Regions from separate parts of the Streptomyces sp. NPDC000134 genome, predicted to be linked through region 3. Evidence: riboswitches for the same ligand, from Rfam matches in the RefSeq annotation. Region 3 holds a riboswitch; each other region holds the start of a gene.
What was found. Region 3 has a riboswitch for thiamine pyrophosphate ahead of thiO (glycine oxidase ThiO). Riboswitches for the same ligand answer to the same signal wherever they lie in the genome.

Region 1 (5,457 bases), on a different contig from region 3:
TACACCCTGGGCACGGTGTGCGCGGCGATCCCGATCACCGTCGGCAGCATGGCGGCGACGGTGGCCATCTCTCTGCCTGTCCAGCATGCGGACCGATTGCTGCCCGCGGCACACCGGCTCCAAGGCGAAGTGGCGCGGCTGCTGGGGTCACTGGGAATCTCTATCAGTATCTGAAAACTCACTCCTTGTGATCTGGTGTGTACGTTCAGCAAGATGCCATGAGTGTTAGAGGTTTGATTCCCGGCCAGTCGACGGCGAATGACGGGGTAGGCGATGCGCGAGTCCGTACAGGCAGAGGTCATGATGAGCTTTCTCGTCTCTGAGGAGCTCTCCTTCCGCATCCCGGTGGAGCTGCGGTACGAGACCTGTGATCCCTATGCCGTGCGGTTGACCTTCCATCTGCCCGGTGACGCGCCGGTGACCTGGGCCTTCGGCCGGGAGTTGCTGATCGACGGCGTGGGCCGGCCGTGCGGTGACGGCGACGTGCGCATCGCGCCCGTGGAGCCCGAGCCGCTGGCCGAGGTGCTGATCCGCCTCCAGGTGGGAGCCGACCAGGCCCTGTTCCGGTCCTCGGCCGCTCCGCTCGTGGCCTTCCTCGACCGCACCGACAAGCTGGTGCCGCTGGGCCAGGAGGGGGCGCTCGCCGACTTCGACGCCCACCTCGACGAGGCGCTGGACCGCATCCTGGCCGAGGAACAGAGCGCGGGCTGAAGCGTTCCGGCAGTCCTGCGGCGGTGGCGTAACGCTTCGCCGGGTACTGCGGGGTCTGCCGGAACGATTCACCAGGGGGCATGGGGCCGTCTCCTGGTCCTGACAGCGCTTCTACGAGGCCCCGTACCGGCCTTGCCGGTGCCGTACCGGCCTTGCAGGCACGGCACCGCGCGTGCTGTCCGCAGGCCGCGGCGTCAGTGCTTGCGGCGACGCCCCCGGGGACCGCGCGACGGCACCGGACCGGTGACCGCACCCGCGGGCGCGGCCCCGGGACCGGAGCGGTCGGCCGAGACGACGAGCGCCGCGAGGGCGGTCGTCACCGGCACGGACGCCACCAGGCCGATCGAGCCGACCAGCGTCCGCACGATCTCCTCCGCCACCAGCTCGCTGTTGGCGACCGTACCCACACTGCTCTGGGCGATCGAGAACAGCAGCAGCAGCGGCAGCGCGGCACCCGCGTACGCCAGAACGAGCGTGTTGACGACGGACGCGATGTGGTCGCGGCCGATGCGGATGCCGGCGCGGTACAGCCCGCGCCGGCCCAGCGTCGGATTGGCCTGGTGCAGTTCCCACACCGCCGACGTCTGGGTGACCGTCACGTCGTCGAGGACACCGAGCGAACCGATGATGACGCCCGCCAGCAGCAGACCGCTCATGTCGATCGTCGGGTACAGGCCGTGGATCAGGCCGGTGTTGTCGTCCGTGTTGCCGGTCAGCGCGGCCCAGCCGATGAACAGCGACCCCAGCACGCCGATCAGCAGCAGCGAGACCAGGGTGCCCAGCACGGCCACGGACGTACGGGCGGACAGCCCGTGGCACAGGTACAGGGCGATCAGCATGATGGCGCTCGACCCGATCACCGCCACGAGCAGCGGGTTCGAGCCCTGGAGGATCGCGGGCAGGATGAAGAAGTTCAGCACCAGGAAGCTGATCGCCAGCGACACCAGCGCCATGACACCGCGCAACCGCCCGACGACCACGACGGCGAGCGCGAAGATGCCGGCGAGCAGGGCCATCGGGAACCGGCGGTCGACGTCGGCGACCGAGTACTGGAGGTCCTTCGGCGCCGAGGGCTCGTAGGCCACGACGACCTCCTGGCCCTGCGACAACTGCCGGGACTGGTCCGGCTGCACGATTTCCGTGAACGTGCGGCCCTTGTCCTCGCCGGTGTCGACCCGGATGGTCGCCTTCTTGCAGGTCCCGTCCGCCTGCTGCTGGGCGGACGAGCCCTCGGCGGTGGAGGTGTCGCCGGTCGGGGGGACACCGGAGGCGTTGGCGGCCGCGCAGCTCACCTTCACGACCTCGGTGACCGTCGCCTGCTGGGTCTGCCGGTCGAAACCGACGCCGGTGCGTTCGTGCGGCGGGGCACCGCCCGGCCACAGCACCGCGAGCCCCACAACGACGGCCGCGGCGAACGGGACGAGGATCGCCGCGATGACCTTGCGCAGACGCGCCGAGACGGGGGCCGCGGGGCCATGACCGTGCGAATGCCCGTGTCCGCCACCGGTTCCGTGTCCGCCACCGGACCCGTGGCCACCACCCGTCCCGTGCCCCCCACCGCGGTGCCCATGGCCGTCTCCCGCCCCGGGGCCGTCACCCGCCCCGGGGCCGTGGCCGTCACCGGTCCCGTACCCGCCGCCCCCGGGCCCGCGATCCCCGCCGCCGTACCCGTATCCGTACCCGCCGCCTTCCGGGCCCGGTCCATGACGGTGGCCGTGTCCGTGGCCCTGCTCGTGCCCGCCGTGGCCGGAGCCGTAGCCGGTGTCCGGGTCGCGGCCCGGTTCGGGCGGGGGGAAGGAGGGATGCGTCGTGGTCACCGCCCGATCATCGCAAGAACGGCAGGGGCCCTCTGTTCACCGCGCCCGAATTGACGCTAGCGTGGAGCCACCTTTGTACACGCGGGAGCTCGGAGCACCGGGCTGAGAGGGCGCTGACCTCCGTACCAGCGATGTTTCACGGGAAACATCACCGAAGTCGAGTGATGTATCCCACGGAACGTCGGCAGACGGATAACCGCTGCGTCGACCGCCGAACCTGTTACCGGGTAATGCCGGCGTAGGGAGTAGGTCTCATGACCATCAAGGACGCAAGCACGCCTGCCTCCACGCAGAACGAGGCCGGGAAGTCCATCGGCTGGCACAAGGCGTACGTCGAGGGCTCGCGCCCCGATCTGCGCGTGCCGGTCCGTCAGGTGCACCTCACCAACGGGCAGTCGGTCACGCTGTACGACACCTCCGGCCCGTACACCGATCCGCTCGTCGACACCGACGTCCGCAGGGGACTGCCGCCGCTGCGGGAGAACTGGATCGTCGCCCGCGGCGACACCGAGGAGTACGCGGGCCGCCCCGTCCGCCCCGAGGACGACGGCATCAAGCACACCTCACCGCGCGGCGGACTGCGCAACCTCGACGCGGTCTTCCCCGGCCGCCCGCGCCAGCCGCGCCGGGGCCGGGACGGCCAGGCGGTGACCCAGCTCGCGTACGCGCGGCGGGGCGAGATCACGCCCGAGATGGAGTACGTGGCCATCCGGGAGAACGTGTCACCGGAGGTGGTGCGCGAGGAGATCGCGGCCGGCCGGGCGGTCCTGCCGGCCAACGTCAACCACCCGGAGATCGAGCCGATGATCATCGGCAAGCGGTTCCTGGTGAAGGTCAACGCCAACATCGGCAACTCCGCGGTGACCTCCTCCATCGAGGAGGAGGTCGAGAAGATGACCTGGGCGACCCGCTGGGGCGCCGACACGGTCATGGACCTGTCCACCGGGCGCAACATCCACACCACCCGCGAGTGGGTGCTGCGCAACTCCCCCGTGCCCATCGGCACGGTCCCGCTCTACCAGGCCCTGGAGAAGGTCGACGGCAGGGCCGAGGAGCTGACCTGGGAGATCTACAAGGACACGGTCATCGAACAGGCCGAACAGGGCGTGGACTACATGACGGTCCACGCCGGCGTGCGCCTGGCCTACGTGCCGCTGACCGCGAACCGCAAGACCGGCATCGTCTCGCGCGGCGGCTCCATCATGGCGGCGTGGTGCCTGGCACACCACAAGGAGTCGTTCCTGTACGAGAACTTCGAGGAACTCTGCGAGATCCTCGCCGCCTACGACGTCACGTACTCGCTCGGCGACGGCCTGCGGCCCGGCTCGATCGCGGACGCCAACGACGAGGCGCAGTTCGCGGAGTTGCGCACGCTCGGGGAACTCAACCGGATCGCGAAGCGTTTCCATGTACAGACGATGATCGAAGGCCCGGGTCATGTCCCGATGCACAAGATCAAGGAGAACATCGACCTTCAGCAGGAGATCTGTGATGAAGCTCCGTTCTATACGCTCGGCCCGCTGACCACGGACGTCGCGCCGGCGTACGACCACATCACCTCCGGCATCGGTGCCGCGATGATCGCCTGGTGGGGCACTGCCATGCTCTGTTACGTCACCCCCAAAGAGCATCTGGGCCTGCCCAACCGTGACGACGTCAAGACCGGCGTCATCACCTACAAGATCGCCGCCCATGCCGCCGACCTCGCCAAGGGTCACCCAGGTGCACAGGAGTGGGACGACGCGCTGTCCGACGCCCGGTTCGAATTCCGGTGGGAGGACCAGTTCAACCTCGCCCTCGACCCGGACACGGCACGGGAGTTCCACGACGAGACCCTGCCCGCCGAGCCCGCCAAGACGGCCCACTTCTGCTCGATGTGCGGGCCGAAGTTCTGCTCGATGAAGATCTCCCAGGACATCCGCCGCGAACACGGCGGCAGTCGGACCGAGATCGAGGAGGGCATGGCCCAGAAGTCCGAGGAGTTCGCGGCGGCCGGCAACCGGGTCTATCTGCCGATCGCCGACTGACACGCGAAGGGAGGGGACGGACCGTGCGGCCTGTCCCCTCCCGGGCCCCTGGCGGGGCGGTCACTCCGGGCGGTGCTCCGGGCCCCCGAACTCCGGGCTGGTGTAGTCCGGACTCGAGTAACTGGGGCGCGGACCGGCGGGACCGTCGTCGGGACTGGTGAACCCCGGGCGGCCGTAGCCCAACCGCGGCATCCGGCCGGACGGCGCGGGCGGCGGCGTACCGCGCAGTGCGCCCGCCGCGTCGGGGTCCGCGAGCGCGTCCTGGAGGAACGGCAGGATGCCGCGTTCCAGCAGCGCCTCCCGCCAGGCGTCCCGGGCGCGTTTCACCTCCCCGTCGAGTGCGCCGTACGACGCGGCCTCAGCGGATGGGCGGTTGCGCAGGGCGGTGGACAGCAGTCCGACGCCGGCGACGAGGATCGCGACAGCGGTCACCGCGCCGAACACCCATCCGGTGGTGAGCAGCGTCCGCGCGAACGTCTGCTCGGGGTCGAGCATCCGCAGGACGTACCCGACGAGCAGGAAGATCGCCGCGGCCGTACCGGCCAGGACCGGCGCCAGGACGGCGATGATCGCGACGGCGCCCGCGCCGGCGGCCTCGGTGATCTCGCCCATGGTGGCGGCGAGCCCCGTGGTGTTCGGACCCGGCTCGGCGGAGCCGGATTCCGCCGCGGACGAGGACGGAGCGGACCGCGCCGGCTGGCGCAGTTCCTCGCGGACCCTCACGTAGTGCTGGTACTCGGCCGCCGCGGCGGCCGTGATCAGGGCGGTGGCGTTGAGCGCCATGGTGCGCAGTTGTTCGGGGTTGAGGCGCTGTCCGACAGCGGCCAGTTCCGGGCGGTGTGGTGCGGAGCGCAGCGCCTCGTCGAGGACCCGCGCGTACTCCTGGCGGTCCTCGTTCGACA
Region 2 (5,457 bases), on a different contig from region 3:
TTCTTCCGCGGCGCGGAACTCCAGGTGCGCGGCATGGACCGGGCCCGCTCCGACTACATGGGCATGCTCGGCACCGTCATGAACTGCCTGGCCCTCCAGGACTTCCTGGAGAAGGAGGGCGTCGACTGCCGCGTGCAGACCGCCATCACCATGGGCCAGGTCGCCGAGCCCTACATCCCGCTGCGCGCCGTGCGCCACCTGGAGAAGGGCCGCGTGGTCATCTTCGGCGCCGGCATGGGCATGCCGTACTTCTCCACCGACACCACCGCCGCCCAGCGCGCCCTGGAGATCGACGCCGAGGCGCTCCTCATGGGCAAGAACGGCGTGGACGGGGTCTACGACTCCGACCCGAAGACCAACCCGGACGCGGTCAAGTTCGACGCCCTGGGCTACGGCGAGGTCATCACCCGCGAGCTGAAGGTCGCCGACGCCACGGCGGTCACGCTCTGCCGCGACAACAAGCTCCCGATCGTGGTGTTCGAACTCCTGAAGGAGGGCAACATCGCCCGTGCCGTCAAGGGTGAGAAGATCGGCACGCTCGTGGGTGAGCAGGACAGCCGGGCCTGACCGGATGAACCACGGGGCCCCGCCGGGGGATGGACAATGTCCTGCCGGTCGGGAACCGTGCAGAAGAAGACGCGACGCAGCCGGCCGCCGCCCCGACGAGGAACCGCAGCCGGGCCTACTCAAGACACGCAGGAGCAAGTGGTGATCGAAGAGACCCTCCTCGAGGCCGAGGAGAAGATGGAGAAGGCCGTCGTGGTCGCCAAGGAGGACTTCGCCGCGATCCGCACCGGCCGTGCGCACCCGGCGATGTTCAACAAGATCGTGGCCGACTACTACGGCGCGCCGACGCCGATCAACCAACTGGCCTCGTTCTCCGTGCCGGAGCCGCGCATGGCCGTGGTGACGCCGTTCGACAAGAGCGCCCTGCGCAACATCGAGCAGGCCATCCGCGACTCCGACCTGGGCGTCAACCCGAGCAACGACGGCAACATCATCCGCGTGGTGTTCCCCGAGCTGACCGAGGAGCGCCGCCGCGAGTACATCAAGGTGGCCCGGAGCAAGGGCGAGGACGCCAAGGTCTCCATCCGCGCGGTGCGCCGCAAGGCCAAGGACGCCATCGACAAGCTGATCAAGGACGGCGAGGTCGGCGAGGACGAGGGCCGCCGTGCGGAGAAGGAGCTCGACGACACCACCTCGAAGTACGTCGCCCAGGTGGACGAACTCCTCAAGCACAAGGAAGCGGAGCTGCTCGAGGTCTGATGAACGACTCTTCCTGGGGGGCGCCGCCGCAGACCGGGTACTGGGGGCCGTCCGACCAGGGGCCTGTCCAGGGGGTTGCCCCGGCGGGTCCCGCGTACGATGCGCCCTACGCGCAGCAGACTCGCCCCATGCCCATCGTGCCCGACGTACCCGAACACGGCGGAGACCAGGATGAGGACCGGGGGGCCGCTCGGCCGGGCGGCCCCGCGTTCCACGACGACGTCCCGGCGGCGCGGCCGTACCAGGCGGCGCCGCGGAATCCGGAGCCCATGCCCGACGCCCCGCAGCCGGTGCCCCGGCCGCAGAAGAAGACCGCGGGGCGCGACCTGGGTGCCGCGATAGGGGTCGGCCTCGGACTCGGCGTGGTGATCATCGCGTCGCTGTTCGTCGTCAAGGCCGTGTTCGTCGCGGTCGTCGTCGTCGCCGTCGTGGTCGGCCTGTGGGAGCTGACCAAGCGGCTGGAGGAGCGCAAGGGCATCAAGGCGCCGCTCGTCCCGCTGGCGGTCGGCGGCGCGGCGATGGTCGTCGCCGGTTACGTCCGGGGCGCCGAGGGCGCGTGGGTCGCCATGGCGCTCACGGCGCTGGCGGTGCTGGTGTGGCGGATGACGGAACCGCCCGAGGGCTACCTCAGGGACGTCACCGCGGGCGTGTTCGCCGCGTTCTACGTGCCGTTCCTGGCCACCTTCGTCGCCCTGATGCTGACGGCCGACGACGGGCCCCGGCGGGTGCTGACCTTCCTGGTGCTGACGGTCGTCAGCGACACCGGCGCGTACGCGGTGGGCTGGCGGTTCGGCCGGACCAAGCTCGCGCCGCGGATCAGCCCCGGCAAGACCCGCGAGGGCCTGCTCGGCGCGGTGTCGTTCGCGATGGTGGCGGGCGCGCTGTGCACGCAGTTCCTGATCGACGACGGCGCCTGGTGGCAGGGGCTGCTGCTGGGCCTCGCGGTCGCCGTCAGCGCCACCCTGGGCGACCTCGGCGAGTCGATGATCAAGCGCGACCTCGGTATCAAGGACATGGGCACGCTGCTCCCGGGCCACGGCGGCATCATGGACCGCCTGGACTCCCTGCTGCCGACCGCACCGGTGGTGTGGCTGCTGCTGGTGATCTTCGTCGGCTCGGGTTGACGGCGGTCGGGTACGCTGGAAGGGCTCGTGGCGTCTGGCCGCGGGCCCTTTCCTCGTCCCCGCCGACGCGGGGGCGATCCTGTGAGGTCTCCTGGCTCCGGCATGGCCCTGCCGTCGTCCCCGCGCCGCGGGGTTGCCACAGGCCCGTCGTCTTGAGGAGTTGTCCGACCGTGGCCCGTCCTGCCCCCGGTGAGCTGACCTTCGCCGCGCCCCGCGGAGCGAAGCGGCCGCCGCGGCATCTCGCCGACCTCTCGCCCGCCGAGCGCAAGGAAGCGGTGGCCGCGGCCGGCGAGAAGCCGTTCCGTGCCAAGCAGCTCTCCCAGCACTACTTCGCGCGCTACGCGCACGACCCGGAGCAGTGGACCGACATCCCCGCCGGTTCGCGCGGCCGGCTCCGGGAGGCGCTGCTGCCCGAGCTGATGAGCGTCGTGCGGCATCTGTCGACCGACGAGGGGACCACCCGCAAGACGCTGTGGAAGCTGTTCGACGGCACCCTCGTGGAGTCGGTGCTGATGCGCTACCCGGACCGGGTGACCATGTGCATCAGCTCCCAGGCGGGCTGCGGGATGAACTGCCCGTTCTGCGCCACCGGACAGGCCGGTCTCGACCGGAACCTGTCGACCGCCGAGATCGTGCACCAGATCGTCGACGGGATGCGGGCGCTCAGGGACGGCGAGGTCCCCGGCGGCCCGGCGCGGCTGAGCAACATCGTGTTCATGGGCATGGGCGAGCCCCTGGCCAACTACAACCGGGTCGTCGGCGCCATCCGCCGCCTCACCGACCCCGAGCCCGACGGCCTCGGCCTGTCCCAGCGCGGCATCACCGTCTCCACCGTCGGCCTCGTCCCCGCGATCCACCGCTTCGCCGACGAGGGCTTCAAGTGCCGCCTGGCCATCTCGCTGCACGCCCCCGACGACGAGCTGCGCGACACCCTCGTGCCGGTGAACACCCGCTGGAAGGTCCGCGAGGTGCTGGACGCCGGGCTGGAGTACGCCGCGAAGTCCGGGCGCCGGCTGTCCATCGAGTACGCGCTGATCCGGGACATCAACGACCAGGCGTGGCGCGGTGACCGGCTCGGAAGGCTGCTCAAGGGCAAGCCCGTGCACGTCAACCTGATCCCGCTGAACCCGACGCCCGGGTCGAAGTGGACCGCCTCGCGGCCCGAGGACGAGAAGGCGTTCGTCGAGTCGATCGCCGCCCACGGTGTGCCGGTGACCGTCCGGGACACCCGCGGTCAGGAGATCGACGGGGCGTGTGGGCAGCTCGCCGCCGGCGAGCGGTAACCTGACCGACGTAAGAGTCCGGTCGGTTCCGTACCGGGCGTCTTCGCGTCCGACATCTTCATATTCCGACAGGGGAGCGCCACAGCGCTGAGAGTGCGGCACCGGCCGCAGACCCTCCGAACCTCGCCCAGGTCATTCTGGGTAGGGAGATCGGTCACCACTCGAGCTGTTGCGCCCTGCCCGGGTCCCGACGAGGGGCCCCGGGCGGGGCCGCGTCTCTTCCTGGACCGTCCCAGGAGGAATCCAGTGAGCATCACCAAGAAGGCCGCCGTCCTGGCCGCAGGGCTCGGCCTGGTCACCGTGTCCGCGTGCGGATCGTCGTCCGGCGGCGACGAGGGGTCCGGCGATTCCCGGACCGTCACCCTGGTCAGCCATGACTCGTGGGCCGCGTCCAAGAGCGTCATCGCCGCCTTCGAGAAGGAGTCCGGCTACCGGGTCAAGGTCCTGGAGGACGGCGACGCCGGGCAGGCCGTCAACAAGGCGATCCTGACCAAGGACAACCCCCAGGGCGACGTCCTCTTCGGCGTCGACAACACCCTGCTCTCCCGCGCCCTGGACAACGGCCTGTTCCAGCCGTACGAGGCCAAGGGCCTGGACCGGGTCGACGAGCGGTACCGGCTCGACGCCGGGAAGCACCGGGTCACGCCCGTCGACTACGGCGACATCTGCGTCAACTACGACAAGGCGTACTTCCGCGAGCACGAGCTGACGCCGCCCGCCTCCTTCGACGACCTGGCCGAGCCCGCGTACAAGGACCTCCTGGTCACCGAGAACGCCGGCACCTCCTCGCCCGGCCTCGGCTTCCTGCTCGGCACCGCCGCTAAGTACGGCGACGGGGGCGCCTCCCGCTCGGGCGGAGCCGGAAGCGGGGGAGGCTGGACGCAGTACTGGAAGAAGCTGAGGGCCAACGGCGTGAAGGTCGTCGACGGCTGGGAGCAGGCGTACAACGAGGAGTTCTCCGGTTCGGCCGGCGGCCGCAAGGCGGGCGGCGACCGGCCGCTGGTCGTCTCGTACGCCTCCTCGCCGCCCGTCGAGGTGGTCTACGCCGACCCGCGGCCGAAGACCGCGCCCACCGGAGTCGCCACCGGCACCTGCTTCCGGCAGACCGAGTTCGCGGGCCTGCTGAGCAACGCGAAGAACACCGAGGGCGGCAAGGCGCTCATCGACTTCCTGATCAGCGAGAGGTTCCAGGAGGACATGCCACTGAACATGTACGTCAACCCGGTGGTCTCCGGTACGAAGCTGCCCGCCGTCTACACCGACAACATGCCGGCCGTGACCCACCCCGAGACCATGGCCCCGGCGGAGATCGCCGAGCACCGTGACGACTGGGTCAAGTCGTGGACCTCGCTCGTACTGAAGTGACCGAGGCAGCCGTCCGGCGGCGCGCGGGCGCGGCGCGGCTCGCCCTGATGGCGGTGCCCGTCGCGTTCTTCGCCGTCTTCTTCGCCTACCCGGTGGCGGCGATCGTCGCCCGGGGGCTGAAGGACGGCGCCGGGTGGCACCTCGGCCGGATCGGGGAGGTGGTGACCGCCGCCGACGTCCGGCACGTGCTGTGGTTCACCACCTGGCAGGCACTGGCCTCCACCGCGCTCACCCTGCTGATCGCGCTGCCCGGCGCGTACGTCTTCGCCCGGCTGGACTTCCCCGGCAAGCAGGTGCTGCGGGCCGTGGTCACCGTGCCGTTCGTGCTGCCCACGGTCGTCGTCGGCACGGCGTTCCTGGCGCTGGTCGGCCGGGGCGGGCTGCTGGACGAGCTGTGGGGGCTGCGACTGGACACCACG
Region 3 (5,457 bases):
CGTCCCGGTGCCGCATCGGAGGGGCCCGTTTCGGTCCTCAGGCGGGTCCGGCGTCGGGGACGGCTCCGCTTCGGTCCGTGGCCGTCTCTGGCGCCGCGTCGGGGCGGCTTCGCTCAGAAGGCGGGCCGTTCCGGGTCCAGTGCGGCGCGGCCCGCCGTCGGCGAGGACGGCTCGGCGAAGTGCCGGCGCGGAATCCGCCCGGCCCGCCTGGCGAGCCGGCCCGCCTCCACCGCGTGCCGCATCGCCTCCGCCATCAGCACCGGCTCCTGCGCCCGTGTCACCGCCGAGGCGAGCATCACCCCCGCGCAGCCCAGCTCCATCGCCAGCGCCGCGTCCGACGCCGTACCGGCCCCGGCGTCCAGGATCACCGGCACGCACGCGTGCTCGACGATCAGCTCGAAGTTGTGCGGGTTGCGGATGCCCAGGCCCGAGCCGATCGGCGAGCCCAGCGGCATGACCGCGGCGCAGCCCACGTCCTCCAGCTTGCGCGCCAGCACCGGGTCGTCGTTGGTGTACGGCAGGACGGTGAACCCGTCGTCGACCAGTGTCTCGGCCGCGTCCAGCAGTTCGATCGGGTCGGGCAGCAGGGTCCGCTCGTCGGCGATGACCTCCAGCTTGACCAGGTCGGTGCCGAGGGCCTCGCGGGCCAGGCGGGCGGTCAGGACGGCCTCCCCGGCGGTGAAGCAGCCCGCCGTGTTGGGCAGCACGCGGATGCCGAGCCGCTCCAGCACCGACAGCACCGAGCCGTGCACGGAGGGGTCCACGCGGCGCATGGCGACCGTGGTCAGCTCGGTCCCGGAGGCCACCAGCGAGCGCTCCAGCACATCGAGGCTGGGCGCCCCGCCGGTGCCCATGATCAGACGGGACGTGAAGGACGTACCGCCGAGGACGAAGGGGTCGTCGGCCATGGGTCAGCCTCCTTGGACGGCGGTGAGGACTTCGACGCGGTCGCCGTCGGCCAGCGCCGTGGACGACCACCGCGCACGCGGGACGACGGTCTCGTTGAGGGCGGCGGCCACCCCGGAGGGCGCCTCGGTGAGCGTGCGCACCAGGGCGTCCAGGGCCGTGCCGGGAGCCACCTCGCGCGGCTCCCCGTTGACCGAGATGTTCATACGGGCTGCTCCGTGGGGACGTCGGCGGCGTCGAAGCGCCGGGGGGTGAAGGGGCGGGCCTCCTCGGGAAGCTCGCCGCTGGTCAGCAGGTGGGCCATGACGTCGCCGGTGACCGGGGTGAGCAGGACGCCGTTGCGGAAGTGGCCGGTGGCCAGCAGCAGCCCGTCCAGCGCGGTCGGGCCGAGCAGCGGCGCGTTGTCCGGGGAGCCGGGCCGCAGCCCCGCCAGGGTCTCCGTCAGGGGCAGCTCGGTGATGCCCGGCACCAGCTCGTGGGCGTCGCGCAGCAGCTCGTACACCCCGCCGGCGGTGACGGTGGTGTCCCAGCCCAGTTCCTCGCTGGTGGCGCCGACGACGAGTTCGCCGCTCTCCCGGGGCACCAGGTAGAGCGGGTTGCCGCGGACCACCGCGCGGACCGTGCGGTGCAGCAGCGGCGGCCGGTCCGCCGGCATGGCCAGCCGCAGGACCTGCCCCTTCACGGGCCGTACCGGCGGCAGGACCTCCTCCGGAACGCCCGTGAGCCGCCCGCTGAGGCTGCCCGCGGCCAGTACCACCCGGCCGGCCGGCAGCGCCGTGCCGTCCTCGGTGACCACGCCCGTCGCCCGGTCCCGGACCACGGTCAGCCGCTCGGCGCGCACCCGGTGCAGGACCACCCCGGCCCGTTCGCAGGCGGTCACCAGGGCGCGGGCGAGCCGCCGGGGGTCGATCTGGTGGTCGCCGTCCACCCGCAGCCCCCCGCGCACGCCCGGCGCGAGCATCGGCTCCAGGCGGCGGCACTCACGCCCCGACAGCCACTCCGCGTCGAGGCCCGAGCGGACCTGGAAGGCGTGCAGCTCCCGCAGGTGGGCGCGGTCGTCGGCGTCGAGGGCGACGGCCAGGGTGCCGCACCGGCGGTACCCCAGGTCGTGCCCGGTCGCCTCGGCCAGCTCGGCCGCGAAGGCGGGGTAGCGGCGGGCCGAGGCCAGGTTCAGCGCGAGCAGGGTCTGCTCGCCGTAGTGCAACTCGGTGACGGCGGCCAGCATCCCGGCCGCCACCCGGGCCGCCCCGCCGCCCGGCGCGGGGTCGACCACGGCCGCGGCCAGCCCGCGCTGCGCGGCCCGCCAGGCGGTGACCAGGCCGATGACGCCGCCCCCGACGACCAGGACGTCGGGGACACGGGGGTTGCGTGCGGATCGCTCGGACGACATGGGTGTCCAGCCCCTCCCTTCGCCGGCATGACCCGGATCAGGTTCGTACGGTCGGAGGCCGCCAGCCTCCCTCTCAGCCCGGTGCGTCCGGGCTCCCGCGAGTGCGTTACGTCGGCCACCCTAACCGTTCGGTCTCCGCGCCGGTAAGGGAGCGTCCCGGCGGCCGGCCGGGCGGGCCGGCTGTGCAGCACATCACCCACCGTGCCGCCTGACTGACGTTCCGTCAGGTGTCTATGGTGATCAGGTGAGCGATCAGACGCAGGAACGGGCGGAGTCCGCGCGGCGGCGCGTGGTCGTCGTGGGAGCGGGCATGGCCGGCGTGCAGACGGCCGTCGCCCTGCGCGAACAGGGGTTCACCGGCACGGTGACCCTGATCGGCGCGGAGCCCCACCAGCCCTACGACCGGCCCCCGCTGTCCAAGGCCGTCCTCCTCGGCACCGCCGAGGGCTCCGCCTTCGACGTCGACTTCGAGGCGCTCGGCATCGAGGTCCGCCTCGGCTGCGAGGCCCTGGGCGTCCGCCCCGACGCCCGCCTCCTGGACACCGCCGCGGGGCCGGTGCCGTACGACGCCCTGGTTCTGGCCACCGGCGCCGAACCGGTCCGGCTGCCCGGCACCGAGAGCGTCCCCGGCGTCCATCTGCTGCGCACCCTGGACGACGCCGAGCGGCTGCGCCCGGTGCTCGCCCGCCAGCACGACATCGTGGTGGTCGGCGCGGGCTGGATCGGCGCCGAGTTCGCCACCGCCGCGCGGGAGGCGGGCTGCGCGGTGACCGTCGTGGAGGCCGCCGCCCGGCCGCTGGCCGGCGCGCTGCCCGCCGACGTGGCGGCGCCGATGGCCCGCTGGTACGCCGACGCCGGTGCCGTCCTGCGCACCCACGCACGCGTGGCCCGCGTCGAGCCCGGCGCGGTGGTCCTCGGCGACGGCACGCGCGTGCCCGCCGGCGCGGTCGTCGTCGGCATCGGCGCCCGCCCCGCCACCGCCTGGCTGGCCGGTTCCGGCATCGCCCTCGGCGCGCACGGCGAGGTCCTCGCCGACGACCGGCTGCGCACCTCGGTGCCGGACGTCCACGCGGTCGGCGACTGCGCGTCCTTCCCCTCCGGCCGGTACGGCGAGCGGCTGCTCGTGCACCACTGGGACAACGCCCTCCAGGGGCCGCGCACGGTGGCCGCCGACATCGTCGGCGCCGGCACCGGGCAGGAGCCGCCGGTGTACGACCCGGTGCCGTACTTCTGGTCGGAGCAGTTCGGCCGCTTCGTGCAGTACGCCGGGCACCACACGGCCGCCGACACCACGCTCTGGCGCGGTGACCCGGCCGGCCCCGCCTGGACGGTGTGCTGGCTGCGCGGGAGCCGGCTGGTCGCCCTGCTGGCCGTCGGCCGCCCCCGCGACCTCGCCCAGGGCAAGCGGCTGATCGACGCGGGCACGCCCGTGGACCGGGGGCTGCTGGCCGACCCGGCCCGGCCGCTGAAGGCGGCGGTGGCGTAGTCCGTCCGTCCTGGCCGGACGGGTCCGGCTTCCTAGTGTCAGTGGCAGATGGCAGGCTTGATACGTGACCGAGATTGACGCAAAGATCGATGCTCTCGTCCCCGCATGGCTCACCCTGCCCGACATCGCCGAGATGTTCGACGTGGAGGTGACCCGCGTCCGGCAGTTGGTCAAGGACGGCCAGCTCATCGCCGTACGCCGCGGGGAGAACCGCGCGCTGCACGTGCCCGCCGCCTTCATCGACGGGGACAAAGTGGTCAAGGGCCTGTCCGGGACCCTGACGCTGCTGCGTGACGACGGGTTCACGGACGAGGAGATGCTGGAGTGGCTCTTCACGCCCGACCCGTCCCTGCCCGGCACCCCCGCGCAGGCGCTGAGCGAGAATCGCGGCACGGAGGTGAAGCGCCGCGCCCAGGCGCTCGCCGTCTGACCCGACCGACCACCCGGTGTGCGGGCCGCGCCCCTGAGGGGACCCGGCCGGTACGCCGCCGAGGACCGGCGCCGCCCGCGCCGGGCGCCACCGACGCGTGACGCACCGGAGCGGGCGCGCCGCCGACACCGGCGCCAGCCGACACCGGCGTCGCCGCCGGGTGTGCCACCGGGGGCCGGTGCCACCCGTCGGCCCGCCATTCGACCAGAGGGGGATTCCCGTATGCCCGTGACCGCCGACCGCGGGGGCGCCACCGCGCGTGAGCGACTGGCCGACGCCCGGCTGTACCTCTGCACGGACGCGCGCAAGCGCCAGGGCGACCTGCCGGAGTTCCTGGACGCGGTGCTGGCCGGCGGCGTCGACATCGTGCAGTTGCGGGACAAGGGCATGGAGGCCGCCGAGGAACTGGAGCACCTGGCCGTGTTCGCCGACGCCTGCGCCCGGCACGGCAAGCTGCTCGCGGTCAACGACCGCGCGGACGTCGCCCACGCCGCCCGCGCCGACGTCCTCCACCTCGGCCAGGGCGACCTGCCGGTGCCCGCCGCCCGCGCCCTCCTGGGCGAGGACGTCCTCATCGGCCGCTCCACCCACGCCGAGTCCGAGGCCGCCGCGGCGGCCGCGCAGGACGGCGTCGACTACTTCTGCACGGGCCCGTGCTGGCCGACCCCCACCAAGCCCGGTCGCCACGCCCCCGGCCTGGACCTCGTGCGCTACACGGCCGGGCTGGGCACCGGCCGCCCCTGGTTCGCCATCGGCGGCATCGACCTCGGCACCCTCGACCAGGTCCTGGACGCGGGCGCCCGCCGGGTGGTCGTCGTCCGCGCGATCACCGAGGCCGGTGACCCGGGCGCCGCGGCGGCCGAGTTCGCCAAGAAGCTGCGCGGCGCCGGTGATGTCCAAGGGGTGGACAACTAATGGACAATTCGGACGATCTTCCGTCTCCGGTTGGGGGACCGGCGCCCCCTGGCTAACCTGCCGGTATGGCCCTCGGAACCGCGTCCACCAGGACTGATCGCGCACGCACCGTCCGCGACATGCTCGCGTCCGGCAAGACGACGTACTCGTTCGAGTTCTCCGCGCCGAAGACCGCCAAGGGCGAGAAGAACCTGTGGAGCGCGCTGCGCAGGGTGGAGGCGGTCGCCCCGGACTTCGTCTCCGTGACATACGGAGCGGGCGGTTCCACCCGGGCCGGCACGGTCCGGGAGACCGAGCAGATCGTCGCCGACACCACGCTCACCCCGGTCG

Region 1: it holds a riboswitch for thiamine pyrophosphate, as region 3 does, so the genes downstream of both, thiC (phosphomethylpyrimidine synthase ThiC) here and thiO (glycine oxidase ThiO) in region 3, are expected to answer to the same signal.
Region 2: it holds a riboswitch for thiamine pyrophosphate, as region 3 does, so the genes downstream of both, ACFY32_RS21275 (thiamine ABC transporter substrate-binding protein) here and thiO (glycine oxidase ThiO) in region 3, are expected to answer to the same signal.

Annotation. Positions count from the first base shown of each region.
Region 1 is NZ_JBIAZN010000012.1:264,825-270,281, forward strand. Features, by position in the region: gene ACFY32_RS20310 (IclR family transcriptional regulator) at 1-174, shown strand, start outside; gene ACFY32_RS20315 (SsgA family sporulation/cell division regulator) at 274-711, shown strand; gene ACFY32_RS20320 (YibE/F family protein) at 906-2,528, opposite strand; TPP riboswitch at 2,600-2,790, shown strand; gene thiC (phosphomethylpyrimidine synthase ThiC) at 2,783-4,555, shown strand; gene ACFY32_RS20330 (hypothetical protein) at 4,616-5,457, opposite strand, start outside.
Region 2 is NZ_JBIAZN010000013.1:190,855-196,311, forward strand. Features, by position in the region: gene pyrH (UMP kinase) at 1-567, shown strand, start outside; gene frr (ribosome recycling factor) at 709-1,266, shown strand; gene ACFY32_RS21265 (phosphatidate cytidylyltransferase) at 1,266-2,390, shown strand; gene rlmN (23S rRNA (adenine(2503)-C(2))-methyltransferase RlmN) at 2,561-3,673, shown strand; TPP riboswitch at 3,734-3,839, shown strand; gene ACFY32_RS21275 (thiamine ABC transporter substrate-binding protein) at 3,920-5,038, shown strand; gene ACFY32_RS21280 (ABC transporter permease) at 5,086-5,457, shown strand, end outside.
Region 3 is NZ_JBIAZN010000004.1:318,342-323,798, reverse strand. Features, by position in the region: gene ACFY32_RS08395 (thiazole synthase) at 114-908, opposite strand; gene thiS (sulfur carrier protein ThiS) at 912-1,112, opposite strand; gene thiO (glycine oxidase ThiO) at 1,109-2,296, opposite strand; TPP riboswitch at 2,294-2,405, opposite strand; gene ACFY32_RS08380 (FAD-dependent oxidoreductase) at 2,541-3,782, shown strand; gene ACFY32_RS08375 (Rv2175c family DNA-binding protein) at 3,847-4,212, shown strand; gene thiE (thiamine phosphate synthase) at 4,435-5,127, shown strand; gene metF (methylenetetrahydrofolate reductase [NAD(P)H]) at 5,193-5,457, shown strand, end outside.